3 regions of the Variovorax sp. AC103 genome follow, and region 1 is predicted to be linked to each of the others. Evidence: predicted binding sites of a transcription regulator. Region 1 holds the regulator's gene; each other region holds the start of a gene.
What was found. Region 1 encodes sigma-54, which starts transcription at its own class of promoters, with help from an activator protein. Its sites were predicted from a motif close to TGGCANGNAANCTGCTTT; they were not measured.
Positions count from the first base shown of each region.

Region 1 (10,059 bases):
GGCAAGCGCGCCTACTACAAGCAGAAGCGCAATGCGCCCGACGAATGGATCGAGGGCGAGTCCGAAGTCATCGAGTACGACAGCCGCGCCGACAACGTCAAGTTCATCCGCAACGCCGTCATGCGCCGCCTGCTGGGCGCCACGCCGAACGACGAGAGCCAGGGCGCGCTGATCGTCTACGACCAGAGCAACGACACCTACACCGTCAACGGTTCCACCGTGCCGGCGAACACCGCCGTCAACGCGTCCACCCCCGGCGGGCGCGTGAGGACCATCCTGACCCCCAAGGCCGCGGCCGCGCCGGCCGCCGGTGCCTCGGCCCCGGCGGGCGCGAAGGCTGCGCCGCCGGCACCCACCCCGGCGCCCGGCAAGGGCCTGCGCCAGAGCACCACGCTCGACGACGGAGAAACCCGCAAGTGATCGAAACCGCTGGAACGCACGACGCCAACGGCGCGCCGGGCAGCCGCCTGGTGGCGCGCGGCCTGAAGAAGAGCTATGGCAGCCGCACGGTGGTGAAGGACGTCTCGCTCGACGTGCAGAAGGGCGAAGTGGTCGGGCTGCTCGGGCCCAACGGCGCGGGCAAGACCACCTCGTTCTACATGATCGTGGGGCTGGTGCGTGCCGACGCGGGCCAGATCACCATCGACGGCGAGCCCATCGCGCACATGCCGATCCACCGGCGCGCCCGCATGGGCCTGAGCTACCTGCCGCAGGAAGCCTCGATCTTCCGCAAGCTCACCGTCGAGGAAAACGTGCGCGCCGTGCTGGAGCTGCAGAGCGAGCCCGACGCCAACGGCAAGATGGCGCCGCTGTCCAGGCAGCACATCGAGGAGCGCCTGTCCGAACTGTTGTCCGACCTGCGGGTCGACCACCTGCGCGATTCGCCCGCGCTCGCGCTGTCGGGCGGCGAGCGCCGCCGCGTGGAGATTGCACGCGCGCTGGCCACGCAGCCGCGCTTCATCCTGCTGGACGAGCCCTTCGCCGGCATCGACCCGATCGCGGTGATCGAGATCCAGCGGATCATCAGTTTCCTGAAGGAACGCGGCATCGGCGTGCTCATCACCGACCACAACGTGCGTGAGACGCTGGGCATCTGCGACCACGCGTTCATCATCAGCGACGGGCATGTGCTGGCACAAGGCACGCCTTCGGAGATCGTCGACAACGCCGAGGTACGACGCGTCTACCTTGGCGAGCACTTCCGGATGTAAGGGCGGGTGGGCTCTCCATGAAGCAAGGGCTGTCCCTTCGCGTCTCGCAGCACCTGGCATTGACGCCGCAGCTGCAACAGTCGATCCGGCTGCTGCAGCTCTCCACGCTCGAACTGAGCCAGGAGGTCGAGCAGATGCTGGACGAGAACCCGTTCCTCGAACGCACCGCGGAAGAGGCGGCGCGCGAGGAATTCGGGCTCGACGCGGCCGATGCGCCGGTCCCGCGCGATGACGGCGGCGGCGATGGAGGCGACGGCATCGAAGGTGAAAGCGACTTCGCGCCGCCGGCGGCCAGCACCTCTGCTTCGTCCACTGAGACGACCACCAGCACCGCCGACTCCGACGGCCCGGCCACGGAAATCACCGAGCGCGAGCCCGACTGGGAAGGCGACGGCACCGTCGACATGGCCGCGCCCGACGACAGCGAGTGGGGCAGCGACGCCCCCGCGCGCCAGAACAACCTGGGCGACGATGAGCGCGCCGACGCCACCGAGCTCGCGCGCAGCCAGGAGTCGCTGCAGTCGTTCCTGCACCGCCAGGCGCTGAGCCTGCGCCTGAACGAGAACGACAGCGCCGCGCTGCGCTTCCTGATCGAGTCGCTCAACGACGACGGCTACCTCGAAGACTCGCTGCCCGCGCTGGCCTCGGGCCTGGCTGGCGACGACAACGACCAGTTCGACGACCTCGTGCACCACTTCCAGGTGGCGCTCGGCCTGCTGCAAAGCCTGGAGCCCGTGGGCGTGGGCGCGCGCGACCTGGGCGAATGCCTGGGCATCCAGCTGCGCGCGCTGGCCCGCCCGGACGAGACCGAGCAGGAGCAGCTGGTCCGCAAGACCGCCATGGCCGTGTGCAAGCAGTCGATGGAACTCTTGGCGCGTCGCGACTTCAAGCGCCTGGCCACGCTCACCCGCACCAGCGAAGAGCTGGTGCGCCTGGCGCTGCAGATCATTGCGCGGCTGGAGCCCAAGCCGGGCCGGCGCTTCGTGGACGTGGAGCGCAACATCGTGGTGCCGGACGTGATCGTCACCAAGACCGGCCGCGGCACCAACATCAAGTTCCGCGTCATGCTGAATCCGGAGGTCATGCCGCGCCTGCGCGTGCACGACATCTACGCGGGCGCTCTCAAGGCGCACAAGGGCGAGGGCAGCCAGGCGCTGTCGCAGCGGCTGCAGGAGGCGCGCTGGTTCATCAAGAACATCCAGCAGCGCTTCGACACCATCCTGCGCGTGAGCAACGCCATCGTCGAGCGCCAGAAGAGCTACTTCGTGCACGGCGAGCTCGCGATGCGCCCGCTGGTGCTGCGCGAGATTGCCGACGAGCTGGGCCTGCACGAGTCGACCATCTCGCGCGTGACCACGGCCAAGTACATGTCCACGCCGTTCGGCACGGTCGAGCTCAAGTACTTCTTCGGCTCGGCGCTGGGCACCGAGACCGGCGGCAATGCGTCGAGCACCGCGGTGCGCGCGCTCATCAAGCAGTTCGTCAGCTCGGAAAGCATCAAGAAGCCGCTGTCGGACAGCCAGATTTCCGAGATGCTGAAAGAGCAGGGCATCGAGTGCGCACGCCGCACCGTGGCCAAGTACCGCGAGGCGCTGCGCATCGCGCCCGCCAACCTGCGCAAGGCGCTGTAGCAAGCCGACCATGAGCCCTGGCCGCCCGCATCCGATGTCGCGCCGGGGGCTCGGGTTCTTCGCCTTGGTGGCCGTGCTGCTGTTCGCCGGCTGCGCCACCTTGCCCGACGAGGCGCCGCGCCCCGCCGTCAAGGCCATCGCCGTGTCGGCCGATACCGCCCTGGGCAAGATCGCGCTGGGGGCCCAGCCCGACCCCGACCTGAGCGGCTTTCGCCTCATGCCCGGCGGCGACTTCGCCTTCGATACCCGCATCCAGCTGGCGCGCCGCGCCCAGCGCACGCTCGACGTGCAGTACTACCAGATCGAGAACGACGAGACCGGCCGCTACCTGTTGCGCACCCTGCGCGACGCCGCGCTGCGCGGTGTGCGGGTGCGCCTGCTGATGGACGACCTCTACACCTCGGGCGAGGACGAGCTGCTGCTGGCCTTTGCCGCCACGCCCAACGTCGAGCTGCGCCTGTTCAACCCGTTCCCGGCCGGGCGCGGCAGCATCCTGAAGCGCTTCACCGCCTCGCTGTTCGACTTCAGCCGCGTGAACCGCCGCATGCACAACAAGCTGTTCATCGCCGACGGCGCGATGGCGGTGGCGGGCGGGCGCAACATCGGCAACCAGTACTTCCGGCGCACCGCGGGCGAGAACTTCCTCGACCTGGACACCTTCGTGACCGGCGCGCTCATCCCGCGGCTGGGCAGCCTGTTCGACCAGTACTGGAACAGCGTCTACGTGCGGCCCATCGGCTCCGTGGTGCGCACCGATGTGCCGCGCGACGAACTGCAGCGCCGCTTCGAGGCCGCCACCGGCCCCGACACCACGCCACCCCCGCCGCCCCCCGCGCCCAACGACCTGCTCGGCTACAGCCCGATGGCGGACGACCTGAACACCGGCAAGCTCAACCTGATCTGGACCCTGGCCGAGGCCTACGCCGATTCGCCCGACCGCGTGATCGGCAAGACGGCTTCCTACGGCGGCGTGCCGCTGCTGGACGTCGACAGCGTGCGTTACAACGTGGTCGAGCAGATGCGCCGTGCGCGCTCCGAGGTGACCATCGTCTCGCCGTACCTGATTCCCGGCGCCACCGGGCTGGAGGTGATGCGCGAGATTCGCCGGCGCAACGTGAAGATCAGCGTGGTCACCAACTCGCTGGCCGCCACCGACGAGCCGCTGGTGCACACCGCCTACCGCCGCTACCGGCCCGACATGCTCAAGCTGGGCGCCGACCTGTACGAGCTGAGTTCCAGCCGCACCCGGCGCAGCGTGCGGCTCGGGCTGTTCGGCACCTCGGTGGGGCGGCTGCATGCCAAGTCGGCGGTGATCGACCGGCGCACACTGTTCGTCGGCTCGATGAATTTCGACCCGCGCTCCGAGTCGGCCAACACCGAGATCGGGCTGATCATCCACAGCCCCGAAATGGCGCAGCAGATGCTCAAGCTGCTCGACGTGCTCAAGCAGCAGGGCGCCTACCGGCTGCGCTTTGCCGAGGGCAGCAACGAGTCGCGCATCGAGTGGACCAGCGACGACGCCGGCAAGCTCACCGTGCTGACCGAGGAGCCTGACTCGGGCTTGTGGGACCGCACGATGCTCGAGATTTTGGCGCCGCTGACGCCCGAAAGCCTGCTCTAGCGGTGCGCTTGCCGCCCGTCACTTGCCGCTGACGGCCGACCACATCAGCCGCAGGCCCAGCAGCCCCATCACGCCGCCCGCGGCGCGGTCGATCCAGGCCTTGTAGCGCAGGTAGGCCGAGCGCGGCGCCGCTGAAGAAAGGGCCAGCGCGACGACGGTGTACCACCCGGTCTCGATGCAGAAGATGACCACCGGCACGGACAGCGCCAGCACCAGCGGCACGTCGCGCGGCAGGAAGGCCGCGAAGATGCTGGCGTAGACCACCGCTGTCTTCGGGTTGCTGACCTGGGTGGCCAGGCCGACAAGGAAGGTGCGCAAGGGGTGTGCGCCACTACCCTGCGCGCTTGGCGAGGTACCCCCCGGGGGCACCGCCGCCATGGCCAGCGGCTGCCGCGCGCCGCGCCAGATGCGCACACCCAGGTACACCAGGTAGGCGCCGCCGAAGCCCTTGATGGCGAGGTACAGGCCCGGCACCGCCAGGAACGCCGCCTGCAGGCCGGCCAGCGCGGCGATGGCGAAGACCAGTCCGCCCGCGCCCATGCCCAGCGCGGCTGCCAGCCCGTCGCGCCTGGAAGCCACCGCCGTGCGGGCGACCATCACGAAACTGGGACCGGGACTCATCGCGCCGACGGCCATCGCGCCGGCAATGCCGAGCAGGGAAAGGGTGGTGTTCATGGGCTGAAAGGCGTGGCGTGGAGATCAAATGCGCGATCAGCGTGCATTAGTGCACGCTGATCGGGGGTTTGAAAACTAAACTTTAAGTAGTACTCGGGTAACTTTTGGTTTACATTTTCTGCACCGGAGTTACTGATGCAAAAAATGAAAAACCTCATCCTTCTGGCCGTCTGGGCTGTGGTGCTGTCGTTTTTGCTGAGTTTCTTCTACTGGAGCGACGCCCCGCTGGCCGAGCAGCTGCTGTTCGGGGCGTTCATGACGGTGGTCACCGGTGCCTGGATGCTGGTGCTGCTGAACCTGCCGCGTGCGTTCGTGGCCTCCCGCAACTGGCTCAAGGCCTCCAAGGACGACGAGCGCAAGCGCCTGGCCGGCCTCCATCACCCCGGCGCCTAGGGCTGGATGTTGACGGCCTCGACCTGCACCAGCAGTTTCACCTTGTTCTCGAAGCCGAAGTTCAGCCCCCAGGTCATTCCCCAGTCGCTGCGCTCCACGGTCGTCTCGAAGTCGCCGCCGCAGACCTGGCGGTTGATGAGCGGGCTCAGGTAGCAGTTGAAGCGCGCGGCCTTCAGCGTCACCGGCCGGGTCTGGCCCATCAGGGTGAGCGTGCCGGGCACGTCGGCCACCTTGTCGCCGCTGAAGTCGATGCGATCGGCCACGAAGCGCGCGGTCGGAAACTCCGCCACATTGAAGAAATCCTTGCTCTGCACGTGACGGTTGAGCAGGTCGACGCCCGTGTTGATGGAGCTGATGTCCATCGTGATGTCGACCGCGCCGCTGGTGCCCGTGCCGTCGATCTTCACCGTGCCGTCCTTGGTGCTGAAGCGCCCCCGGTTGGTGGTGGTGCCGTAGTGGCCCATTTCGTACATCACGAAGGTGTGGGTCGGGTCGACCACGTAGCTGGCGTTTTTCACCGGTCCGCCCGCGGGCTTGGCGGCCACGGGCAGTGCCGTGTAGTCCTGGGCCGCGGCGGGGTTGCCGGCGAGGGCGCAGGCCGAGAGCGCCGAGGCGAGGATGAGCTTCTTCATCATGGCGTGAGGTGTGTGAGGCATGGCGGGTAGGTGCGGCGGTTCCGGGTCTCAAAGCGGCCCGAGGCCTGCGAGCGTGAACTTGAAGCGCACCTGCACTTCGTTGCCGACCATCGAGGTGTCGGTCCATTCGCCGTCGCCCACCTTGAAGTCGAGCCGCTGGATCGTAAAGCTTCCGGTGGCCACCGCGAAGCCGCCAGCCGCCGTGATGCTGACCGGCACCGTCACGGCCCTGGCCGTGCCCTTGAGGGTGAGCTTGCCCGCCATCTCGAACCTGCCGTCGCCCAGCGACTTGATGGCGCTCGACTGGAAGCTCGCCTGCGGGAAGTGCGCGGCGTCGAACCAGGGCGCCTTGGGCAGCTCGGCGTCGCTCATGGGAATGCCGAAACCGGCGCTGCCCGTGTCGATCTGCAGTGCCACGGTGCCGCCTTCGGGCTTCTTCGGGTCGAAGGCCACCTGGGCGTCGAACTTCTTGAAGGTGCCTTCCACCGGCACGCCCATCTGTTTGGTGACGAAGACGATCTGGCTCTTGTCGGCCACCAGCTTGGTGGCGATAGGCTCGGCAACAGCGAGCGCGGGCATGGCCGCCGCGAAAGCCAGTGCCGCGCAAGGCAGCAGGCGGTAGAAAAGGCGCGTCATCGAGCAGATTCCTTGCGTGGTCCGGGCCACATGCGTTTCAGAAGACCGTCGCGGTCGATCCAGTGGTGCTTGAGCACCGCCGCCACGTGCAGCAGCGTGACGCCCGCCAGCGTGAAGGCGCTGTACTTGTGCAGCGGCTGCAGCGCCGCCTCGGCGAAGACCCGGTCGACCGGCACGAAGTCGGGCAGCGCCAGCACACCGAACCACCCGACCGGCATGCCCATGGCCGAGCTGTAGGCCCACCCCGAGAGCGGCACCGCGAAGAACAGCAGGTACATCAGCGTGTGGCTCACGCGGTAGCTCGCCAGTTGAAGGCGCGACATGCCCGCCGGCAGCGCGGGCGGCCGGTGCCCGATGCGCCACAGCAGCCGCAGGGCCGACAGCGCCAGGATCGTGACGCCCGCCCACTTGTGCCAGCTGTACACCTTCAGGCGCAGCGGCGAGAACGGCAGGCCCGTCATGTAGAGCCCCACGCCGAGCGAGCCGACGATCAGGGCCGCGAGCAACCAGTGCAGCGCGATGGCGAACCCGTCGTAGCGCAGGTGGCGGGCCTCGGCGGGAAGGGAAAGGGAGGGGGTGTCGGCGGACATCGGAAGCAGGACCGGCGGCCTGTGCGCGGAGCATATATCGGAAGCAGTGACAGCTGCACTGCACGGCCCGTGCCAGCCGGGCCGCGCGCCTTCAGCCCTGCTGCTGTGCCCTCAGCAGCACCCCGTGCAGGTCGTCGGGCTGCACCGGCTTGCGCAGCGCATGCCAGCCGCGCTCGGCCGCGAGCCGTTGCGTGCCTTCGTTGATGTCCGCCGAAATCAGCGCGATGGCCAGCGAGGGCTTCTGCTCCTGCAGCGCCTGCGCCAGCGCAATGCCGTCGAGCGAGCCCGGCAGGCGGATGTCGCACAGCGCCGCGTCGAGCGCGCGCAGGTCGGCCAGCGCCAGCGCCTCCGCCGCGCTGGCGTACACGCGCGGCTCGACCTGCCATTGCCGCAGCAGCGCGCACAGGCTGTCGGCCACCACGGTGTTGTCTTCCACCACCAGCACGGCCAGCCCCGGGCGCAGCGTGCGCGCAGCCGGGGCGTCGGCGGTGGCCGGCGTGCAGGCGGCGTGCGCGGGCACCACCGCGCCCTGCGACGCGGCCGGCAGCTCGAAGCTGAACACCGACCCCCGCCCCGGCGCCGAGCGCAGCGACACCTCGATGCCCAGCTGCGCCGCCAGCCGCCGCACGATGGCCAGGCCGAGCCCGTGGCCGCGCTGCAGGTTGCGCTCCACGTTGCCGATCTGCTCGAAGTCCTCGAACACGCGCGCCTGCGCGTCCGCGGCAATGCCGATGCCGCTGTCGCGCACTTCCACGCGCCAGGCCAGGGCGTGTCCGCGCCGGCGCGCGCGCACCGCCAGCAGCACCCGCCCGCGCGGCGTGAACTTGACGGCGTTGTCGACCAGGTTGGCCAGCACGCGGCGCAGCGACACGGCGTCGGTGAAGGCCACGGCACCGGCCGGGCAGCGCACCCGCACGCGGGCGTCGCCGGCCTGTCGCGCCAGTTCGTGCAGCAGCGGCGCCAGCGCCACCGCCGCCGGCCGCAGCGGATCGACCGCCGCCTCGATGCGGCCGATTTCCAGCAGCTGGTTGGTCAGCCCCTCGAGCGCCTGCTGCGCGCGCGCCAGCGAGCCCACGGTGTGCTGCACCGCCTGCATGTCGGCGCCGCCATCCAGTTGCTGGCGCAGCACCTCTGCCTGCAGCCCGATGGCCATCACCGGCTGGCGCAGGTCGTGGTTGGCGGCCGAGAAGAAGCGCAGCCGCTCGGCCTGCGCCTGCTCGGAGGCGCGCAGGCCGGCCAGGGCCTGTTCGCGCAAGGTGCGTTCGTTGAGCCGCAGGCCGATGTTTTCCTCGAGCTGGCGCGAGCGCTCGGCCACCAGCTTCCACATCATCGCGATCAGCCCGCAGCCGATGGCCGACACCGCCATCATCACCGGCGCCCCCAGCCAGAGGCCGGTGACGATGATCGGCGCCAGCAGCAGCGTGATCGCCAGCTGGGTGGCCGGTGTGTAGAACGACACCGAGAAGGCCGACGACAGCGTCATGCCCATCAGGATCAGGCCCAGCAGCAGTTGCAGGTCGGCACGCTCGGGGTTGAACAGCAGCAGCCCGGCCAGCCCGTGCGCCAGCTCCCAGATGGCCGTGCGCAGCGTGTGCGTGCGCTGCGCCTCGCGCAGGCTGCGCGCCGTGAAGGGCTGCGGCAGGCGCTGCGGGAAGAAGCCGCGCATGGCCGTGACGGCGGTGATCAGCGCGATCCAGACCAGGGCGCGCGGCAGCGAGTACTGCCAGGCGAACAGCGCCGCCACGCCGCAGTTCAACAGGTACTGCACCAGCAGCACCGGCCCGATGGGGCGGATGGACAGCCGCAGCACCTCGCACTGGATCTCGAAGCGGTCGCTGCCGCCGGCGGTCTCGGTCATGGGTGCGGGGGTGGGCGTGGGGGTCATCGGCGAATTGACTATATAGAGAAGGACTGTGACGCGGCGACAATGGAGCCCCCGAGTCGGGCTTCCCGATAGCGAAATTTCCCGTGAACGATCTCTCCTTATTCCTGCCTTGCGCCGCCGGCGTCGAGGAATTCCTCGCCCAGGAGGTCCATGCCCTGACCGGCCGCTCCGGGCAGGACCTGCTCACGCTGCGCGGCGGCGTGCGCGTGCGCGCCGACTGGCGCGACGCCCTGAAGCTCAACCTGCACAGCCGGCTTTCGCAGCGCGTGCTGGTCGAACTGGCCCATGCGCCCTACCGCAACGAGAACGACCTGTACGCCATCGCCAACGGCGTGGCCTGGGAGATCTGGTTCACGCCCAAGCAGACCTTCAAGATCGAGACCACCGCGCAGCACAGCCCGCTGCAGAGCCTGAACTTCGCCACCCTGCGCATCAAGGACGCCATTGCCGACCGCTTCCGCGCCAAGGCCAACGGCGTGCGCCCCAGCATCGAGACGCAGTGGCCCGACTGCCGCGTCTTCGCCCACCTGACCACCGAGACCTGCACGCTCTACATCGACACCTCGGGCGAGCCGCTGTTCAAGCGCGGCTGGCGCCAGGACAAGGGCGACGCGCCGCTGAAGGAAACCCTGGCCGCGGCCATGCTGGCCGCCAGCGGCTGGTGGAACCCCGAAACCGGCGACGTGTCGGCCCAGCCGCTGTACGACCCCTGCTGCGGCAGCGGCACCATCGCCATCGAGGCGGCGCAGATCGCGCGCGGCATCGCCGCGGGTTCGCTGCGG
Region 1 is NZ_CEEDFC010000029.1:78,180-88,238, reverse strand. It holds gene lptA (lipopolysaccharide transport periplasmic protein LptA) at 1-420, shown strand, start outside; gene lptB (LPS export ABC transporter ATP-binding protein) at 417-1,211, shown strand; gene rpoN (RNA polymerase factor sigma-54) at 1,229-2,842, shown strand; gene AC0IYU_RS31200 (phospholipase D family protein) at 2,853-4,463, shown strand; gene AC0IYU_RS31195 (LysE family translocator) at 4,482-5,138, opposite strand; gene AC0IYU_RS31190 (hypothetical protein) at 5,274-5,531, shown strand; gene AC0IYU_RS31185 (YceI family protein) at 5,528-6,163, opposite strand; gene AC0IYU_RS31180 (YceI family protein) at 6,215-6,802, opposite strand; gene AC0IYU_RS31175 (cytochrome b) at 6,799-7,392, opposite strand; gene AC0IYU_RS31170 (ATP-binding response regulator) at 7,484-9,250, opposite strand; gene AC0IYU_RS31165 (THUMP domain-containing class I SAM-dependent RNA methyltransferase) at 9,361-10,059, shown strand, end outside.

Region 2 (10,059 bases), on a different contig from region 1:
GACGGCCAGTTCATCCACAAGATGGGCTCGCCGAAGCACCACGTGCCCAAGGTCTACGAGGTGACGGCCAAGCACCCGGTCGACGAGGCGCAGATCGCGAAGTTGCTGGCCGGCGTGGTGCTCGACGACGACCCCAAGCCCGTGCGCGCCGCCGCCTGCGAATCGGACAGCCCGCTGCACCTGCGGCTCACGCTGACCGAAGGCAAGTACCACCAGGTCAAGCGCATGCTGGCCGCGGTCGGCAACCGGGTCGAAGGGCTGCACCGTTCGCGCATCGGCGACCTGGCGCTGCCCGAGGCATTGGCGCCGGGGCAGTGGCGCTGGCTCACGGCCGAAGAGGTCGCGGCGCTGCGCGCGCCCTCGAAACCCGCCAAACCACCGAAATAGGGGAGAGAAAGAGCGCCCGCCCGGTCAGCCAGCCTTAAGTCCGGATCGTTAAGATCGTCAGCTCTCTCTCGGAACCTTCCCTTGCGACTTCCTGCTCGACCGAACGGCCGCCTCGCGGCTCTGATTTTTTCCTGTCTGACGGTTCTGGCGGCGCACACCGCAACCGCAGCACCGGCCGAACCACCGCCGATCTTCGTGCTCAACTCGCTGGACGCCAGCGTGAGCGTGATCAATCCGGTCGACTGGACCGAAAAGCAGCGCATCGCCACCGGCAAGGAGCCGCATCACCTCTACATGACGCCCGACGAAAAGTCGGTCATCGTGGCCAATTCGGCCGGTGATTCGCTGACCTTCCTCGACCCGAAGACGGCCGCGGTGCAGCGCGTGGTGTACGGCATCATCGATCCGTACCAGCTGCAGTTCTCGCGTGACATGAAGTGGTTCGTCACGGCGGGCAACCGCCTGAACCACGTCGACGTGTACCGCTGGGACGGCAAGGACCTGAAGCTGGCCAAGCGCATCGCCAGCGGCAAGACGCCCAGCCACATCTGGATCGACAACACCAGCACCATCGCCTACGTGACGATGCAGGACAGCGACGAGATGATCGCGGTCGACCTGCCCACGCAAACCGTCAAGTGGCGCACCGCCACCGGCCCGATGCCGGCCGACATCTTCGGCGTGCACAACGACAAGACACTGCTGGTCGGCCTGACCGGCGGCGACGGCGTGCAGGTGTTCGACGTGGCCGGCGCGGAGCCCAAGCTGGTCGGCAAGATCCCCACCGGCAAAGGCGCCCATGCCTTCCGCTCGGCTGGCGACGGCAAGACCGTGTTCGTGAGCAACCGCGTGGCCAACACCATCAGCCGCATCGACCTGGCGACGCTCAAGGTCGTTGCCAACTACGCCGTGCCCGGCGGCCCTGATTGCATGGACGTGTCGGCCGACGGCAAGACGCTGTACGTGACCTCGCGCTGGGCCAAGAAGCTCACCGTGGTCGACCTCGTGGCCCAGAAGGTGGTGCGCCAGGTCAACGTCGGCCGTTCGCCGCACGGCGTGTGGACACTGGACCATGGCAAGCGGACGTAGGCGCATCGGCGCGGCTTTTGCGCTGCTGATGGCCGCAAGCGTCATTCCTGGCGCGTGGGCGGCGCAGGGCGCGGCCACTTGCGAGAAGCCGGTCTACCTGACCTTCGACACCGGTCACATGGGCATCGCCCCGCTGGTGGCCGACGTGCTCAAGCGGCAGAACGTGCGCGTCACCTTCTTTGCCGCCGCGGAACGCACCCAGACCGACGGGGACAGCCTCGACGACCACTGGGCGCCATGGTGGAAGGCGAGGGCGGCCGAGGGCAACGAGTTCGGCTCGCACACCTACGACCACGCCTACTGGCGCGCCGACGTCAAGGGCACGCCGCCGAGCTTTCGCATCAAACCGTCGGCCGGTCCGCAGGACGGCAAGGAATCGACCTGGACCGCCGCCGAGTACTGCGCCAACATCCGCAAATCGTCCGACCGGCTGGCCGCCATCACCGGCAAGAAGCCGCTGCCCCTGTACCGCGCACCCGGCGGCAAGACCTCGCCCGCGCTGCTGGCGGCCGCCGAGGGCTGTGGCTACAAGTACGTCGGCTGGGCGCCCGCGGGCTTCCTGGGCGACGAACTTCCGAGCGAAAAATTCAGCAATGCCAGGCTCCTCACCCAGGCGCTCGACACCATCCGCCCCGGCGACATCCTGCTCGCGCACCTGGGCATCTGGTCGCGCAAGGATCCGTGGGCGCCGGCCAATCTCGAACCGCTGATCGTCGGCCTGAAGGCCAAGGGCTTCTGCTTCGAGACCCTGCGCCAGCACCCCGACTTCCGCGCCTGGATCGCATCCCATCCTTGAGGTTTCTGTCGTGATCGAGTGGTTGACGGACATTTTTTCCACCTTGCAGGGCTGGTTCTTCGAAGCCGTGGTGCAACCGCTGGTCTTCGCGGTGGGCCTGGGCGGCTGGACCGAGGACGCCTTCGACGCCACCGGCTGGCTGCTGGTCGGCGCCATCCAGATCGTGGTGCTGATCGCGGTGATCGGGCCACTGCAGCGCTGGCGTTCGGTGGAGCCTGTGGTCGACCGTCAGGCCATCCGCATCGACGTGCTCTACACGCTGATCCACCGGCTCGGATTGTTCCGCCTGGCCATCTTCTTCACGCTGCAACCCTTCTTCGACGACGCCATGGGCAGCCTGCGCACGGCAGGGTGGGGTACCTTCCACCTCGACGAGGTGTGGCCCGGCGTGACCGACGTGCCGGTGCTCGCGTTTGCGATCTACCTGGTGGTGCTCGACTTCGTCGGCTACTGGATCCATCGCGGCCAGCACCAGTTCAACTGGTGGTGGGGCCTGCACTCGCTGCACCACTCGCAGCGCCAGATGACCATGTGGAGCGACGACCGCAACCACCTGCTAGACGACATCGTCCATGACACGCTGATCGTCGTCGTGGCGCAGCTCATCGGCGTGGCGCCGGGCCAATTCATCGCCTTCGTCGCGTTCACGCAGCTCAGCGAGAGCCTGCAGCACGCCAACCTGCGGCTGAGCTTCGGTACTCTCGGCGAGCGGCTGTGGATCAGCCCGCGCTTCCATCGGTTGCACCACAGCATCGGCCTGGGCCACGAATCCAACGGCAAGAGCACGCTGGGCGGCCACAACTTCGGCGTGCTGCTCCCCTGGTGGGACATGATGTTTCGCACCGCCAACTTCGAGAACCGCTACGACCCTACGGGCATCCGCGACCAGGTCGAACCCGGTGCCGACGGCCGCGTGCGCGAGTACGGCCGCGGCTTCTGGTCGCAGCAGTGGCTCGGCCTGAAGCGAATGGTCGGGCGCGGCTAAGGGGCTCCGGCCCCCGGATGGCTCGCCCCAGGCGTTATCCTCGCTGCCTCATGCGCCTGCTCCTCGATTCCTTCTGGCGCGCGGTCGCCTACTGCATGCTGCCGCGCGTGATCGTGCTGTCGTTGCTTCCATTGGCGTTGATGGTGGCGTTGGCGGCCGGTCTCGGCTATTTCTACTGGGAAGCGTCGGTGGCCTGGACGCGCGGTGCGCTGGACGCCTGGCCGCTGCTGTCCAGCTTCTGGGCCTGGATCGGGCGGCTGTTCTCGGGCGACGTCGCCGGCATGCTGGCGCCGCTGGTCGTGGTGTTCGCCGCCACCCCGCTGATCGTGGTGCTCTGCCTGCTGATCGTGGCCGGGTTCATGGCGCCAGCACTCACCAGGCTCGTGGCCGAGCGCCGCTTTCCCTCGCTCGAGCAAAAGAAGGGCGCCTCTTTTTTCGGCAGCGTCCTGCGTTCGCTCGGCGTCACCCTCCTTGCGCTGGTTGCCCTGGTGGTGTCGATGCCGCTGTGGCTCATTCCGCCGCTCGTGCTGATTCTTCCGCCGCTCATCTGGGGCTGGCTCACCTACCGCGTGATGAGCTTCGACGCGCTGGCCGACCATGCCAGCCCCGAGGAACGCGCTGCGCTGCTGCGCGCGCACCGGCTGCCGCTGCTGTGCATCGGCGTGCTGTGCGGCTACCTGGGCGCGGCGCCCAGCCTCGTCTGGGCGTCGGGCCTGCTGTTCGCAGCCGCCTTCTTCGTTCTGGTGCCGATCGCCATCTGGATCTACACACTGGTCTTTGCCTTTTCGGCGCTCTGGTTCGCCCACTACTGCCTCGACGCGCTCGGGCAGTTGCGGGCCCAGCGCGCAGTGGGCGAGGTGGCTGCGGCGTCGGCCGCCGGCGGCACACCGGCGCTGGAGGCCGCGCAAGCCAACAAGGCCGCTCTTTCTCAATGGGGTTCACCATGACACGCGCATTCGGTCTCATCGTCGTCGGCGACGAGATCCTTTCCGGCAAACGGGCCGACAAGCACATGGCGAAGGTCATCGAACTGCTCGCCGCCCGCGGCCTGCAGCTCAGCTGGGCCGAATACGTCGGCGACGAGCCGGCGCGAATCACCGCAGCGCTCGCCCGTGCCTTTGCCTCGGGCGACATCGTGTTCTCGACCGGCGGTATCGGTGCCACGCCCGACGACCACACCCGCCAGTGCGCTGCCAAGGCGCTGGGCGTGCCGCTGGCGCTGCACCCCGAGGCCGAGCTGCTGATCCGCGAGCGCATGCAGGACACCGCGCGCGAGCAGGGCGTGCCCTACGAGCCCGACCGGTCCGACAACGTGCATCGGCTCAACATGGGCGTGTTCCCGCAGGGCGCCACGCTCATCCACAACCCGTACAACAAGATTCCCGGCTTCAGCGTGGCGGACGTCCATTTCGTGCCGGGCTTCCCGGTCATGGCTTGGCCCATGGTCGAGTCCGTGCTCGACGGCCGTTACGCCGATCTGTTCACCCGAAATGCCGTCGCCGAGAAGTCAGTGATCGTTTTCGGTGCCATGGAGGCCACCCTCACGCCGCTCATGCAGGCCATCGAAGACCAGCATGCCGGCGTCAAGGTGTTCAGCCTGCCGAGCGTCGATCACCCCGAATATGGCCGTCATATCGAGCTTGGCGTGAAGGGCGACCCCGTTCGCCTCGAGGCGGCCTATGCCCAGCTCATCGAAGGCTTGCACGGTTTTGATGCCAAGCTCGGACCCGAATTGGTGCGGTAATGTCGATGGCACCAATTTGGTGAAATTTCGCTTTTATTTGGGGTTTGCAGCGTTCATCAAGGCCTCATCCCGTGAGGTGACAATGGCACAGAAACTGCATCCCTCGTCCCTGTATTCCTAACCACCATCCAACTCAGGAGAAACTGATGGCAAAGACCGTCGCCGATGTACTCAAGCTCGTCAAGGAAAACGAGGTCAAGTTCATCGACTTCCGCTTCACCGACACCCGTGGCAAAGAGCAGCACGTCACCGTGCCGGTCTCGGCTTTCGATGAAGACAAATTCACCTCGGGCCACGCGTTCGACGGTTCCTCCATCGCCGGTTGGAAGGGCATCGAAGCCTCGGACATGCAACTCATGCCCGACCCGAACACCGCCAACATCGACCCCTTCTTCGAAGAAACGACGCTGATCCTGACCTGCGACGTGATCGACCCGGCAGACGGCAAGGCCTACGAGCGCGATCCGCGTTCGCTCGCCAAGCGCGCCGAGGCCTACATGAAGGCTTCGGGCCTGGGCGACACCGCCTTCTTCGGTCCGGAACCCGAATTCTTCGTGTTCGACGGCGTCCGCTGGAAGAACGACATGTCCGGCTGCTTCGTGAAGATCGATTCCGAAGAAGCCTCGTGGAACACCGACAAGGAATACGAACACGGCAACACCGGCCACCGTCCGGCAGTCAAGGGCGGCTACTTCCCGGTGCCCCCGGTCGACAGCTTCCAGGACATGCGCTCGGAAATGTGCCTGGTGCTCGAAGCCCTCGGCATCCCGGTCGAAGTGCATCACCATGAAGTGGCCAACGCCGGCCAGATGGAACTCGGCACCAAGTTCAGCACGCTGGTCCAGCGCGCCGACTGGGTCCAGCTGCAGAAGTACGTGATCCACAACGTGGCCCACGCCTACGGCAAGACCGCCACCTTCATGCCCAAGCCCATCGTCGGCGACAACGGCTCCGGCATGCACGTGCACCAGTCCGTCTGGAAGGACGGCAAGAACCTGTTCGCCGGCGACGGCTATGCGGGCCTGTCGGACTTCGCGCTGCACTACATCGGCGGCATCATCAAGCACGCGCGTGCCCTGAACGCCATCACGAACCCCGGCACCAACAGCTACAAGCGCCTGGTGCCCGGCTTCGAAGCCCCGGTGAAGCTGGCCTACTCGGCCAAGAACCGCTCGGCCTCGATCCGCATCCCGTTCGTGGCGAACCCCAAGGGCCGCCGCGTCGAAGCGCGCTTCCCCGATCCGCTGATGAACCCGTACCTCGGCTTCGCGGCGCTGCTGATGGCCGGTCTGGACGGCGTGGAAAACAAGATCCATCCGGGCGAAGCCGCCAGCAAGGACCTGTACCACCTGCCGCCGGAAGAAGACGCGCTGATCCCGACCGTGTGCCACAGCCTCGACCAGGCCCTGGAATACCTCGACAAGGACCGTGCGTTCCTCACCAAGGGTGGCGTGTTCACCGACTCGTACATCGATGCGTACATCGAGCTCAAGATGCAGGAAGTCACGCGCTTCCGCATGGCGACGCACCCCGTCGAATTCGACATGTACTACTCGCTGTAATCGCTCGCGCGAAGGCAGCCATTCCCCTCGGTCTTCCGAGGGGAAGTAAGACAAAAGGACGGCCCTGGCCGTCCTTTTGTCTTGCTGCGGAACATCTGGTCACCGGTGGCGTCGAATTGCATGAAAATGCGCCTTTGTCGCGCCCCTCTACCGATACACATGAAGACTGCTTCCCTCATTTTCCTGGCCGGTTCATTGATCGCGTTGCCGGCGCTTGCGCAGGAACGCGTCTGGCGCTGCGGCAACGAATACACCAACAACGCGAGCGTGGCCCAGCAAAAGGGCTGCAAGCCGCTGGAAGGCGGCAACGTCACGGTGGTGCAGGGCACGAAGCCCTCGGGTGGCGGCTCTGCATCGTCGGGTGGTTCGTCTGCGGCGCGCGCGCCGGCCGGCAGCCCGCGCGTCGAAGGCGTCGACCAGCGCGCCCGTGACGGCGAGGCCCGCTCGGTGCTCGAGGCCGAGCTCAGGAAGGCCGAGGCCCGCCAGGCCGAGCTGCAGAAGGACTACAACAACGGCGAGCCCGAAAAGCAGGGCAGCGAAGGCCGCAACTACCAGAAGTACCTGGACCGCGTCGCCGAAATGAAGGCCGAGCTGGCGCGCAACGAGAGCGACATTGCCGGCATCCGCCGCGAAATCGGCCGGCTGCCCGCAAAGCAGCCGCAATAACATGGTGTTCGGGAAGAAGGCGAACGGCGCCAATCCGCGCTTCCAGTCCTTCGACCTGCTGTCCACGCTGATCGCGGTGGTCAACAGCAACGGCTCCGTGCTGTTTGCCAACGCAGGCCTCGAAGACGCTCTGGGCACCTCGCGACGCACCCTCGAGGGCTCGCAGTTCGGCGCATGTTTCCATGAGCCCCAGGTGCTGCGCACCGCCATCGACGGCGCCGCCAGCAACGACTTTGCGACGCTGCGCTACGAGGCCTTCCTGCGCCGCGTCAATCACGAGCTGATGCCCGTTCAGGTCACGCTGGCGCACGGCGACAAGAAGGGCGAGCTCATCATCGAGATGTCGCCGCTCGAGAACCAGGTGCGGCAGGACCGCGAAGAGCGCCTCATCGACCAGGCGCAGGCCAACAAGGAACTCATCCGCAACCTCGCGCACGAGATCAAGAACCCGCTCGGTGGCATTCGCGGCGCGGCGCAGCTGCTGCAGATGGAGGTCGAGTCGCGCGACCTCATCGAGTACACCCAGGTCATCATTCACGAGGCCGACCGGCTGCAGACGCTGGTCGACCGCCTGCTCGCGCCGCACCGCCGCCCGCATGTGGTGGGCGACGTGAACATCCACGAGGTGTGCGAGCGCGTGCGTTCCGTGATCCTCGCGGAGTTTCCGCGCGACCTGCACATCGAGCGCGACTTCGACGTGTCGATTCCCGAGTTTCGCGGCGACCGCGAGCAGCTCATCCAGGCCACGCTCAACATCGCGCACAACGCGGCGCAGGCGCTGTCCGAGCGCCGCGCGGCGGGCGATGCGCAGATCACTTTCAAGACGCGCGTGGCCCGTCAGGTGATCTTCAACAAGCAGTGGTATCGACTGGCACTGGAATTGCATGTCATTGACAATGGACCGGGTGTGCCGGACACGATCAAGGACCGCATCTTCTATCCGCTCGTCTCGGGCAGGGAAGGCGGAACGGGGCTGGGACTGACGCTCGCGCAAACTTTTGTGCAGCAGCATCACGGTGTGATCGAGTGCGACAGCGTCCCGGGCCGAACCGATTTCAAGATATTGATACCGCTGCCTTAGCGCAGCCCCGGCAACAGAGGAGATGCATGAAGCCGATCTGGATAGTTGATGACGACCAATCGATTCGCTTCGTGCTCGAGAAGGCTCTGCTGCGCGAAGACCTGCCCACGCGCAGTTTCACGAACACGCGCGAGGTGCTTGCCGCACTCGAGCAGGCCGCCGACGACGAACAGCAAGGCCCCCAGGTCCTGGTGAGCGACATCCGCATGCCCGGCGGTTCCGGGCTCGACCTGCTCGACAAGATCAAGGCCAAGCACCCCGGCCTGCCCGTCATCATCATGACGGCGTTCTCCGACCTCGACAGCGCCGTCTCTGCCTTCCAGGGCGGGGCCTTCGAATACCTGCCCAAGCCTTTCGACCTGCCGCGTGCGGTCGAACTCATCCGCCGCGCCGTCGATGAAAGCCAGCGCGAGGAAGTGGCCGAGGAGCGCATGGTCGCCGCGCCCGAAATGCTCGGCCAGGCGCCCGCCATGCAGGACGTGTTCCGCGCGATCGGCCGGCTGTCGCAAAGCAACGTCACGGTGCTCATCACCGGCGAATCGGGTTCGGGCAAGGAGCTGGTGGCGCGCGCGCTGCACAAGCATTCGCCGCGCACCAACGGCCCCTTCGTGGCCATCAACACCGCCGCCATTCCGAAAGACCTGCTCGAGAGCGAACTCTTCGGCCATGAGCGCGGCGCCTTCACCGGCGCGCAGACCATGCGCCGTGGCCGATTCGAGCAGGCCGAGGGCGGCACGCTGTTCCTCGACGAAATCGGCGACATGCCCTTCGACCTGCAGACGCGCCTGCTGCGCGTGCTGAGCGACGGCCATTTCTATCGCGTGGGCGGCCACAACTCGGTCAAGGCCAATGTGCGCGTGATCGCGGCCACCCACCAGGACCTGGAGCAACGCGTCAAGCTCGGCGGCTTCCGCGAAGACTTGTTCCACCGCCTCAACGTGATCCGCCTGCGCCTGCCGGCGCTGCGCGAACGTGGCGAAGACGTGCCTGCGCTCACGCGCCACTTCCTGCAGGTGAGCGCGCGCCAGCTCGGCGTGGAGCCCAAGCGCATTTCCGATGCCGCGCTGGCCAAGCTCGCGGCCTTCGGCTTTCCGGGCAACGTGCGCCAGCTGGAGAACATCTGCCATTGGCTGACCGTGATGGCGCCGGCACAGCTGATCGAATCCAAAGACCTGCCGCCCGAGGTGATGTCGGCATCGGTGCCCGAGGTCCATGTCCATGCGCACGAAGCCGCGAGCCATGCCGTTGCGGCCCAGGCGCCGGCATTGCCCCCGGCGGGCGCCGAACGCGAAGCGGCGCATGTGCCGGTGGCATCGCCCGAACACGCCGAGGCGGCGCCCACCAGCGTCAGCAGCTGGGAAAGCGGCCTCGAGGTCGAAGCCCAGGCCCTGCTGGCGGCCGGCCGCACCGATGTGTGGGACGTGCTGTCGCGCCGCTTCGAATCTCGGCTGATCCTCACCGCGTTGACCAACACGCGAGGGCGCCGCATCGAAGCCGCCCAGAAGCTGGGCATCGGTCGCAACACCATCACCCGCAAGATCCAGGAACTCGGGATCGAATGAAAAAGGCCCTTCGGGGCTTTTTTTATCTGCTGCGCTGGCCCAGGGTCAGCGAATCGAGCTGGAAGTTTCCGCTCTTGTCCCAGAGCCACGTGTCCACGTACGTGTGGCCGCCCAGCTTGCCCGGGCTGGGCAGGGGCGAGGCGGCCTTGATGAGCTCGGCGATCATCGGTGCCACCTCCGGCGCGTG
Region 2 is NZ_CEEDFC010000008.1:150,793-160,851, reverse strand. It holds gene AC0IYU_RS14175 (pseudouridine synthase) at 1-387, shown strand, start outside; gene AC0IYU_RS14170 (YncE family protein) at 469-1,476, shown strand; gene AC0IYU_RS14165 (polysaccharide deacetylase family protein) at 1,460-2,272, shown strand; gene AC0IYU_RS14160 (sterol desaturase family protein) at 2,283-3,257, shown strand; gene AC0IYU_RS14155 (EI24 domain-containing protein) at 3,308-4,204, shown strand; gene AC0IYU_RS14150 (competence/damage-inducible protein A) at 4,201-5,001, shown strand; gene glnA (type I glutamate--ammonia ligase) at 5,148-6,563, shown strand; gene AC0IYU_RS14140 (hypothetical protein) at 6,723-7,229, shown strand; gene glnL (nitrogen regulation protein NR(II)) at 7,231-8,310, shown strand; gene ntrC (nitrogen regulation protein NR(I)) at 8,337-9,872, shown strand; gene AC0IYU_RS14125 (hypothetical protein) at 9,895-10,059, opposite strand, start outside.
Region 2: glnA (type I glutamate--ammonia ligase) is a predicted target of sigma-54. The motif match lies at 5,085-5,102, and genes of this name have one in related genera.

Region 3 (10,059 bases), on a different contig from region 1:
GGCCGGTTCAGGTGGCGGTGGGCGTGGCCCAAGATGGTGGCGACCATCAGCCACAGGTAGAGCACGCGCAGCAGGTCGGCCACCGGGCCCGTCACCGGACCCTTCGCGCCGGCGCGCAATGCGATGAACACGGCGATCACCGCCACGGCCAGCGCCAGCGATACGCGGCGCAGACGCTCCAGCTCCTTCCATATCCCCGTGTCCAGGCCTGTGTCCACGCCCATCCAGTAGCCGTAGAGAAACAGCGTGAAGTAGATGCTGTGCAAATGAAAGTCGCGCACGAAGTTGTGGGTGCCCGGAAAGCGCGCGGCCAGCAGCATCGTGAAGACAAGCAACGGCACCACCGGCAGCAACAGCAGCCTCCAGCCGCGCAGCCCGTTGAACGCGCGGCGCAGCCACTGCCCGGCGGCGCAACGCCACAGCGGCAGCGTCAGCGCGACCAGCGCCGTGTACGCGAACAGGTAGGGCAGGTACCAGAGGTGGTTCCATGTGATGCCGAATTCCGCGCCGTCGAAGGCCTGCCTGGGCCAGGGCGCGGTCATCGGCAGGTAGCGCAGCAGAAAGGCGCCGAAGCCCGGCGCCACCAGCCCGTTGGCCACGCCCTGTGCATAGGCCTGGTACGGCACGATCACCGCCATGCCGAAGGCCAGCGGCAGCATCAGCCGCACGCCCCGGCTGCGCAGCAGCGCCCAGGTGCCCTGGCCCCGGCTCAGGAAGCCGAGCGAGACGCCCGAGACCAGGAACACCAGGTCCATGCGCCAGAGGTTGAGCGCCACCATCGGCCATTGCAGCCATTCGGCGGCATGCGGGCTCTTCAGGTGCCAGTGCCAGCCGGCCACGTAGTACATGCCCACGTGATACAGGATGACGAACAGGAAGGCCATGGCGCGCAGGGCGTCGATGTCGTGACGGCGGGCGTCCGGGGTGGTGGTGGTGCTCATCGCAGGCTCCTCGAAGCAAAGAAGCCGCGATGCTCCGGCCCATGGACGCCGCGCGGCGCGCCTGTGGGACGGACCGCCCCCGCTTTGTGACGAGCGGTGGCCCGGAGGGACGAAACCCGGCCGCCCCTGGACCCCTTTTCGCGAGAATTCCAGCCCATGGGCGACCCACGCAAGAACCTGTACGAACGCTACGAGCCGATCCGCCGTCCCGTGGAGGTGGCGTTCTGGATCGTGCTCATGGGGTTGCAGGCCGTGTTCGGCACGATGGTGGCCATCGTCGACATGCGCACCCGCGCCGTGCCGGCCGCCAACTGGGAGGTCATCGCCTGGGAGGTGTCCAGCCACCTGATGCTGTTGCTGCTGGTGCCTGCGCTGGTCTTCATCGAGCGCCGGCTGTCGCCGCTGGTGCGCGGCCATCTGGCGCGCTTTCTGGTGTTGCATGGGGCGGCCAGCGTGGCGTTCAGCCTGGCCCACGTGGCGGGCATGTTCGGGCTGAGGGCGCTGGTCTACGCCCTGGCCGGCGCGCACTACGACTTTGCCGGCTGGGCCGCGCAGTGGGGCTACGAGTATCTGAAGGACGTGCGCGCGTACGCCAGCATCGTCTTCGGCATCTGGGCGTACCGGCTGTTCCTGCTGCGGCTGCAGGGGGAGGCGCGGGTGCTCGATGCGCCGGAGGAGGGCGCGTCCAGTGTGCCGGCACCGCATCAGGTGCAGTCGGAACCGGACGGAGCCGAGCCCTCCGTGCCGGATGCGCCCGCGACATCGCCATCGCCGCCGCCGCCCGCCCGGCCCGAGCGCTTCCTGGTGCGCAAGCTGCGCCGCGAATTCCTCATTGCCGCCACCGACATCGACTGGCTGCAGGCCGAAGGCAACTACGTCGGCCTGCATGTGAACGGCCACGACTACCTGCTGCGCGCCACGCTCACCGACTTCCTGGCCCAGCTCGACCCCGCCACCTTCGCGCGCGTGCACCGCAGCCATGCGATCAACCTGGGCCGCATCAAGGAAATCGAGCCGCTGGACGGCGGCGACGCCCGGCTGCACATGCACGACGGCACCACCGTGCCCTGCAGCCGCCGCTACCGCGACGCGCTGCGCGCCGGCGCGAGCTGATCCGGTGCGCGAAGGGCCCGGAAGGCCCTTGTTTGGTTCATATCGCACCATCAAAGAGCCTTCAGGCACCATTTTTGCTTGCTTTGGCCGCCGCTCCGAGTGATTCGGGTGCGGCGCACCAATTCAAACCAAAAACTGCAAGAAGCTCCCATGGATGCACTCAAACAGGGCGCTGACGCGCTGTTCATTCTTCTCGGCGCCATCATGGTGTTGGCCATGCACGCCGGTTTTGCCTTTCTCGAACTGGGCACCGTGCGCAAGAAGAACCAGGTCAATGCGCTGGTGAAGATCCTGGTCGACTTCTCGGTGTCGACCATCGTGTACTTCCTGGTGGGCTATGGCGTGGCCTACGGCACGCATTTCTTCGTGAGTGCCACCGAACTGGCGGCAAGAAGCGGCTACGAGCTGGTGAAGTTCTTCTTCCTGCTCACCTTCGCGGCGGCCATCCCGGCCATCATCTCGGGCGGCATTGCCGAGCGCGCCAAGTTCTGGCCGCAGCTCATCGCCACGGCCGTGATCGTCGGCTTCGTCTATCCGTTGTACGAGGGCATCGCCTGGAACCGGCACTTCGGCATCCAGGGCTGGATCGCCTCGCTCACGGGGCACGAGTTCCATGACTTCGCCGGTTCCGTGGTCGTGCACGCCGTGGGCGGCTGGCTCGCGCTGCCGGCCGTGCTGCTGCTGGGCGCGCGCCGCAACCGCTACCGCGGCGACGGCTCGCTCAGCGCGCATCCGCCGTCGAACATTCCGTTCCTGGCGCTGGGCGCGTGGGTGCTGTGCGTGGGCTGGTTCGGCTTCAACGTGATGAGCGCGCAGAGCATCGACAAGATCTCGGGGCTGGTGGCCGTCAACTCGCTGATGGCGATGGTCGGCGGCACGCTGGTGGCCCTGGCCATGGGCAAGAACGACCCGGGCTTCGTCTACAACGGCCCGCTCGCGGGTCTGGTGGCCGTGTGCGCGGGCTCCGACCTGATGCACCCGCTGGGCGCGCTGGTGGTGGGCGGCGTGGCCGGCGCCATCTTCGTCAGCATGTTCACGCTGGTGCAGAACAAATGGAAGATCGACGACGTGCTCGGCGTGTGGCCGCTGCACGGCCTGTGCGGCACCTGGGGCGGCATTGCGGCGGGCATCTTCGGCACGCAGGCGCTGGGCGGCATCGGCGGGGTGAACCTGTGGGCGCAGCTCATCGGCACGGTGATGGGGGTGGCGTGGGCGGGACTGGCGGGCTGGGCGGTGTATGGCGCGCTGAAAAAGGCGGTGGGGCTGCGGCTCACGCAGGAAGAGGAATTCGACGGGGCGGACCTGTCGATACACCACATTTCGGCGACGCCGGAGCGGGAGGTGAACTGGTAATGGGCCCTGGCGGCGTGCGAGGCGCGAAACGGCTATCTGTAGCAAACTTGCCTGCTGCTTCGTCCACTCCCCACAGCCTCATGACCCAATCTCCCCCCGCCCTCGAAGTCCTCCCCCGCGATCTCTCCGCCTACCGCAAGGGCAACGTCGGCATCGACTACGTGCACCGCTTCGAGTCCGGCAAGCCCGGCCCGCACGTGCTGATCAACGCGCTCACGCACGGCAACGAGATCTGCGGCATGACGGCCGCCACGCACCTGCTCGACAACAACGTGCGCCCCAAGATCGGCACGCTCACGGTGGCCTTCGCCAACATCGACGCCTACGAGTCGTTCAAGGAAGAGTCGCCCTACGACAGCCGCCAGATCGTGCACAACCTCAACCGCATCTGGTCGCCCGAGTGGCTCGACGGCACGGAAGACAGCCCCGAGCTGCGCCGCGCGCGCATCCTGCGCCCGGTGGTGGACGCGGCCGACCACATCCTGGACATCCACTCGACCAGCCAGCCGGTGGTGCCGTTCTGGGTGTACCCGGCCTTCGAGCGCAACGCCAAGGTCGCGCTGGCCATCGGCCGCCCGTCGGTGCACCTCGTGATGCCGGACGGCCTGGGCTCGGGCACGCCGCTGATCCAGTACGGCAGCCACGGCGGCCCGGACGGCAAGGGCGTGGCGATGGTGGTCGAGTGCGGCCAGCACTTCCTGCGCTCGGCGTCGGAACTGGCGACCGCCGTCACCTGCGACTTTCTTGCTTACTTCGGTCTGGTCGACCAGAACCCGGCCAACCCGGCGCCCGAGCCGCAACGGCGCTTCGAGCTGCTGCAGACCTACGTCATCAAGTCGGAAGACTTTGCCTTCGTGCGCCCGCTGATCGGCTTCGAGACCTTCGCCAAGGGCGAGCTGATCGCGACCAACGGCGCGGAAGAAATTCGCGCGCTGTGCGACGACTGCACGATCTTCATGCCCGCGCAGCGCACGATCGTCGGGCGCGAGGCGGTGTACCTCACCAAGCCGCTGTGAGGCCGGCCGCTCGATGAACGCGGTGCCCGCCATGAGCCGCTGGCGCGTGGCGGGGCTCGCGTTCGTCTTCCTGTGGTTCGCCATCGGCGGCGTGGCGCACTTCGCGCTGACCGAGACCGAGATGCGCATCGTGCCCCCGTACATCCCGTGGCCCCGCGCGGCCGTGCTGGTGAGCGGGGTGTTCGAGCTGCTCGGGGCGGCCGGGCTGCTGTGGCGGCCGACGCGGCGGGCTGCGGGCGTCGGGCTGTTCCTGCTCACCCTTGCGGTGACGCCGGCGCATTTCTACATGCTGCAGAGACCGGAGCTGTTTGCGAACGTGCCGTACTGGGCGCTGGTGGTGCGGTTGCCGGTGCAGGTGGCGTTGCTGGCGCTGATTGCCTGGAGCACGTCTGCGTGGCCCAAGAAGACGCCGGTCAGCAGATGAGCATGTGCGTCGGCTTGGCCGCGGTGCTGTAGTCGGCGTGCCAGTAATGCGGGTCGTCGCAGAGGCTGAAGACGGCTTCGGCGTTCGCGTGGCGGTTGTCGAAGTGGTTGTGTAGCGTCACGTGCACCGAGCCCGCATCGGGCCAGTCGATGCCGACGTCGACGACGCGGTTGCCCGAGGCGACTTCGGCTGCGACGATTTTCTGCAGGGCGGGGTGCAGGCGGGTGTTGAGGATTGCCAGGGTTTCGCGACGGGTGGCGCGGGAACAGGTCGCGTCGAGGCAGGCTTCGGTGAAAAGAGGTTGATCGGCCATGGTTCGCCTGGTGACTCAGGCAGTTGCAGATGCCTTGGACTTCGGAATCGTCCTGCCTCGGCACTTCGGATAGTTGGCGCACCCCCAGAAGCTGCCTTCGTTCCTGGACGAGTTTCTCTCGACCATCTTCGTGCCGCAGCTTGCACAGGTGGGACGCCAGTATTCGCCTTCATGAGCCACCGCGAGCAATGCGGCCTGCTGCTCGGGCGTGCGCTGGCCAATCAGCTTGAGCAGGGCGGCACCGTCCTGCGCGTGGATGCCGTTTTGCTTGGCGAAGGCTGCGGCATCGGCTGAGAAGGCGGAGCTGGTCACGTAGGTGCCGCTCTTCAACTGATGCGACGCCATCACGCCAAAAAACGCGCGCATCTCCTTCACGCCCACGACCTTGCTTTGCCAGTGCTTGCATTGAACGATGCGAGGCACCTCGCTGTGCTTGGAGTGAAGCCAGATGTCGATGCCGCCGTCGGCGCCATGCGACTGGCTGCGCGTGGTGAAACCAGCCTGCGCGTAGAGCGCTTCGCACAAGGCCTCGAAGCGACGCCATTCGATGGCGGCGAGCACGGCGGGGCTCCATTGCTGCACGTGCTGCGGTGCGGGGTCTGGAGGCGGGCGCTTCGGTTCGGATGGCGTTGAAGCAAAGGCGGGTTCCCGCCGCTGGACAGAAGGCGGTGGCGTGGGTTGGGCGACCTTGGCGATGGGCGACTGCTGCGCAACGCGCTCCGTGTCCGGAAGCGTCGGGATCGCTGCCTTGCGGGCCAGAAGGTAATGCAGCCCCAGCAACACCACGCCAACCGTCAGCGCCCCCCAACCAGCCGGTCGAAGCGCCAGCCCGAGCGTGCCGACGATGGAGCCCTGCATGAAGCTCGGGCCCACAAGCAGCAGGACGCCGACGATAACGACCGTCCACCCCTTGCCTGCCAGTTCATTCCTTGCGCGCTCACGGCGCCGCCCGGCTCTTGTCTGTTTGGCCATCGCACCCACCCGCCCCTTGTTTGAGTAGCGCGAGTTTAGGAGGCGAGGGGAATCCGGGACTCAGGGTGAGTACTCAAGCCGCAACGAACAACGCCGGATCCACCATCGCCCGATTCAGCATCACACCCCAATGCAGATGCGGCCCTGTCACCCGCCCGGTTGCGCCCACCGCGGCCAGCGCCTGCCCGGTCTTCAGTACATCGCCGACCTTCACTTCCACCCGGCTCAGGTGGCAGTACATCGTCAGCAGCCCGCCGCCGTGGTCCATCCACACCGTGCCGCCGTTGAAGAAGTAATCGCCCGTGTCGATCACCTTCCCCGGTAGCGGCGCCAGCACCGGCGTGCCCGTGCCCGCGGCGATGTCCATGCCGCTGTGCGGATTGCGCGACTGCCCGTTGAACACGCGGCGCAGCCCGAACGAGCTCGAGCGGCGGCCCGGCACGGGCACGCGCATCTGCAGCGCGGCGTCGGGGCGCAGGTCGGTGAGCGTGGCCATCACGCCGGTGAGGTGGTCGCGCTCCTTCACGTAGCGGGCCTCGTCCTCGGGCGACAGGTCGACCGTGCGCGGCGCCACCGTCAGGCGCTGTTCGCGGTATTGCTTCGGGGCGACGGTGTAGCCAACCTGGCGTTCGGGCTTGCCTTCGGCACGCACCGTGATGCTCGCCTCGCCAGGTTCGGCCGCCAGCGGAATGCCGACCAGCGCGGTCCATTCGATCGGGTCGCCGAGCACCAGCAACGGCACGTCGCCGGCGAAGGCCTTGGGGCGCGTGGCAGCGGGGCCGAGCGAGAGGCGGGCAACGCCGCCCGGCACGAGGGAGGCGTGCGGCCAGACGTCGGGCGCCGGCTGTTTCTTCGCTTTGGTGGTTTTGGTGTTGGCCGAGGCCGCGGCGTTGGCGTGCATTGCGGGCAGCGCAAGCAGGCCGAGGGTGCCAAGCACGGCGCCGCGGCGGTTCAAGACGCTGCAAGAAAGGTCGGGGAAAGGGAGCTTGATGTGCATGGAAAAGATTCGGATGAAGGGTTGTGCGACGGCTCAGCCGCCGGGTTGTTCCAGCCAGGTGCCGGGCGCCAGTCCGTCGAGCGTGTAAGGCCCGATGGCGGCGCGGATCAGGCGCAGCGTCGGCAGACCGACGGCCGCGGTCATGCGCCGCACCTGGCGGTTGCGGCCTTCGCTGATCGCCAGCTCCAGCCACGCGGTGGGAATGCTTTTGCGCTCGCGGATGGGGGGCTCGCGCTGCCACACCTCGGGCGGTGGGTCGAGCAGGCGCGCCCTGGCCGGGCGCGTGGGCCCGTCGTTGAGCTGCACGCCGCTGCGCAAGGCCGCAAGGGCCTCTTCGGTCGGCACGCCTTCCACCTGCACCCAGTAGGTCTTCTCCATCTTGAAGCGCGGATCGGAAATGCGCGCCTGCAGCTTGCCGTCGTCGGTGAGCAGCAGCAGGCCCTCGCTGTCGGCATCGAGCCGGCCGGCAACGTACACACCGGGCAGGTCGATGAAGTCCTTCAGCCCGCGCCAGCGGCCCTCGGGCGTGAACTGGCTGAGGACGCCGTAGGGTTTGTTGAAGCGGATCAGGCGGGAAGAAGAGGTGGGCAAATTCATGGGCGGGTGGCGTCGCGTGGCGCATCGGCCAACTGCGGCACGTAGTCTCGCACCAGTTGCCAGACGGTTCCTGTGGGCGTCGAGCGACGAGAAGCCAATGTTTTTCCGTGTAGATCCGATGAATTGACTTTCATGCGGAAAATATTTTGAAATCAACGGCTTATCAAAAGGCTACTGACGTAGTCAGCCGAAGCGCGTCAGAAATCGGTAGCGGGCCACATGTTGGAGGGGGACTGTCCTGCACCGCAGCGTGCCTTTGAGCGCATTAATTTCTTTCCATCCGGCCAAACACCAGGAAATCCAAATGACGATGCGAAGCCTCATCCAACTCACAAGCATGGCAAGCGCAACGCTCCTGCTCGCCGCCTGCAACAGCACCTCCATTCGCGTCGGCGGCGCGCCCGAGGCGAGCGTCAAGAACTGCGTGGCCGCGGCCGCGCGCGAACTGCGGGTGCCCGCAGGCAGCATCGCCGTGGACAGCGGCTCCACGCCGCGCGACGGCGTCTACACGATCAACCTGAAGGTCGGGCCGCAGGGCCGCTCGGCGGTGTGCACCACCGACGAGAACAGCGCGGTGCTGGGCGTGGTCTACAAGCGGCCGGAGTAACGCACGGCTGAAAAAGAAAAAGCCGGAGCCATTGCGGCCCCGGCTTCGGCGGAAGGGGACGAACGGGCTTACTTGCCCCAGCTGTCCCGCATGCCAGCCGCACGGTTGAACACCAGCTTGCCATCCGCATTGGCTTTCGAATCCGGCACGAAGTACCCGTGCCGCTCGAACTGAACCCCGACGCCAGGCGCCGCCGTCGCGAGCGAAGGCTCCACGAACGCCACGCACACCTCCAGGCTCGCCTTGTTCAGCTCTTCCAGCAACTCGCCGCTGCCCGGGTTCGCTTCCGAGAACAGCCGCTCGTACAGACGCACCTCGGCCTGCACCGCATCCGCAGCCGCCACCCAGGTGATGTTGCCCTTCACCTTGATCGCATCCGCGCCGGGCGTGCCGCTCTTCGTGTCGGGCACCAGCGTGGCCTGCACTTCGACGAGCTTGCCGCTCGCGTCGCGCGTGGCACCGGTGCACTCGATGACGTGGCCGTACTTCAGCCGCACCTTGTTGCCCGGGAACAGGCGGAAGAAGCCCTTGGGCTGCACGTCTTCGTAGTCAGTGCTTTCGATCCACACCTCGCGCCCGAGCTTGAACTCGCGCTTGCCCATCTCGGGGTGGTGCGGATGCACGGGGGCGGAGCAGTCGTCGAGCACATCGTCGCCGCCCATCAGCTCGCCCCAGTTGGTGATGACCAGCTTGACCGGGTCGAGCACGGCCATGGCGCGTGGCGCGATGGGGTCGAGGGTGTCGCGCAGCGCGGCTTCGAGGCTGGCGTAGTCGATCCAGCCGCCCGACTTGGTGGTGCCGCTGCGTTCGCAGAACAGCCGCAGCGCCTCGGGCGTGTAGCCGCGGCGGCGCAGGCCCGCAATGGTGGGCATGCGGGGGTCGTCCCAGCCGTCGACGTGCTTTTCTTCGACCAGCTGGCGCAGCTTGCGCTTGCTGGTCATCACGTGCGTGACGTTCAGGCGCGCAAATTCGTATTGGCGCGGATGCGGACTGGCGATGAGGCCGCCTTCGGCAAGGCGGTCGAGCAGCCAGTCGTAAAAGGGGCGCTGGTCTTCGAACTCGAGCGTGCAGATGGAATGGGTGATCTGCTCCAGCGCGTCTTCGATCGGATGCGCGTAGGTGTACATCGGGTAGATGCACCACTTGTCGCCCGTGTTGTGGTGCGTGGCCCGGCGAATGCGGTAGAGCGCCGGGTCGCGCATGTTGATGTTGGGGCTCGCCATGTCGATCTTGGCGCGCAGGATGGCGGCGCCGTCGTCGAGCTTGCCGTCGCGCATTTCGCGGAAGCGCGCAAGGTTGTCTTCGACGCTGCGGCTGCGGAAGGGGCTGTCGGTGCCGGCCTTGCCGAAGTCGCCGCGGTTCACGCGCATTTCTTCAGGGGTCTGCTCGTCCACGTAGGCCAGGCCGGCGCCGATGAGGTACTCGGCCGCCTCGTACATGAAGTCGAAGTAGTTGCTTGCGAAGTACTCGTGCGGCTGCATCGTGCCGGGCGCGCTGGGACGGTCGGCCAGGTAGGTCTCGTAGCCGAGCCACTTCACGGCGTCGCGGATGGAATCGACGTACTCCTGGTCTTCCTTCTCGGGGTTGGTGTCGTCGAAGCGCAGGTGGCACACGCCGCCGTATTCCTTGGCCAGTTCGAAGTTCAGCCAGATGCTCTTGGCGTGGCCGATGTGCAGGTAGCCGTTGGGCTCGGGCGGGAAGCGCATGCGCACCTTGGCCGGGTCGG
Region 3 is NZ_CEEDFC010000038.1:9,538-19,596, reverse strand. It holds gene AC0IYU_RS33395 (acyltransferase family protein) at 1-941, opposite strand, end outside; gene AC0IYU_RS33390 (LytTR family DNA-binding domain-containing protein) at 1,098-2,054, shown strand; gene AC0IYU_RS33385 (ammonium transporter) at 2,205-3,407, shown strand; gene AC0IYU_RS33380 (M14 family metallopeptidase) at 3,488-4,423, shown strand; gene AC0IYU_RS33375 (DoxX family protein) at 4,437-4,847, shown strand; gene AC0IYU_RS33370 (hypothetical protein) at 4,837-5,160, opposite strand; gene AC0IYU_RS33365 (restriction endonuclease) at 5,176-6,132, opposite strand; gene AC0IYU_RS33360 (peptidoglycan DD-metalloendopeptidase family protein) at 6,206-7,129, opposite strand; gene AC0IYU_RS33355 (rRNA large subunit pseudouridine synthase E) at 7,163-7,726, opposite strand; gene AC0IYU_RS33350 (hypothetical protein) at 8,064-8,333, shown strand; gene AC0IYU_RS33345 (glutamine--tRNA ligase/YqeY domain fusion protein) at 8,402-10,059, opposite strand, start outside.
Region 3: AC0IYU_RS33385 (ammonium transporter) is a predicted target of sigma-54. The motif match lies at 2,118-2,135, and genes of this name have one in related genera.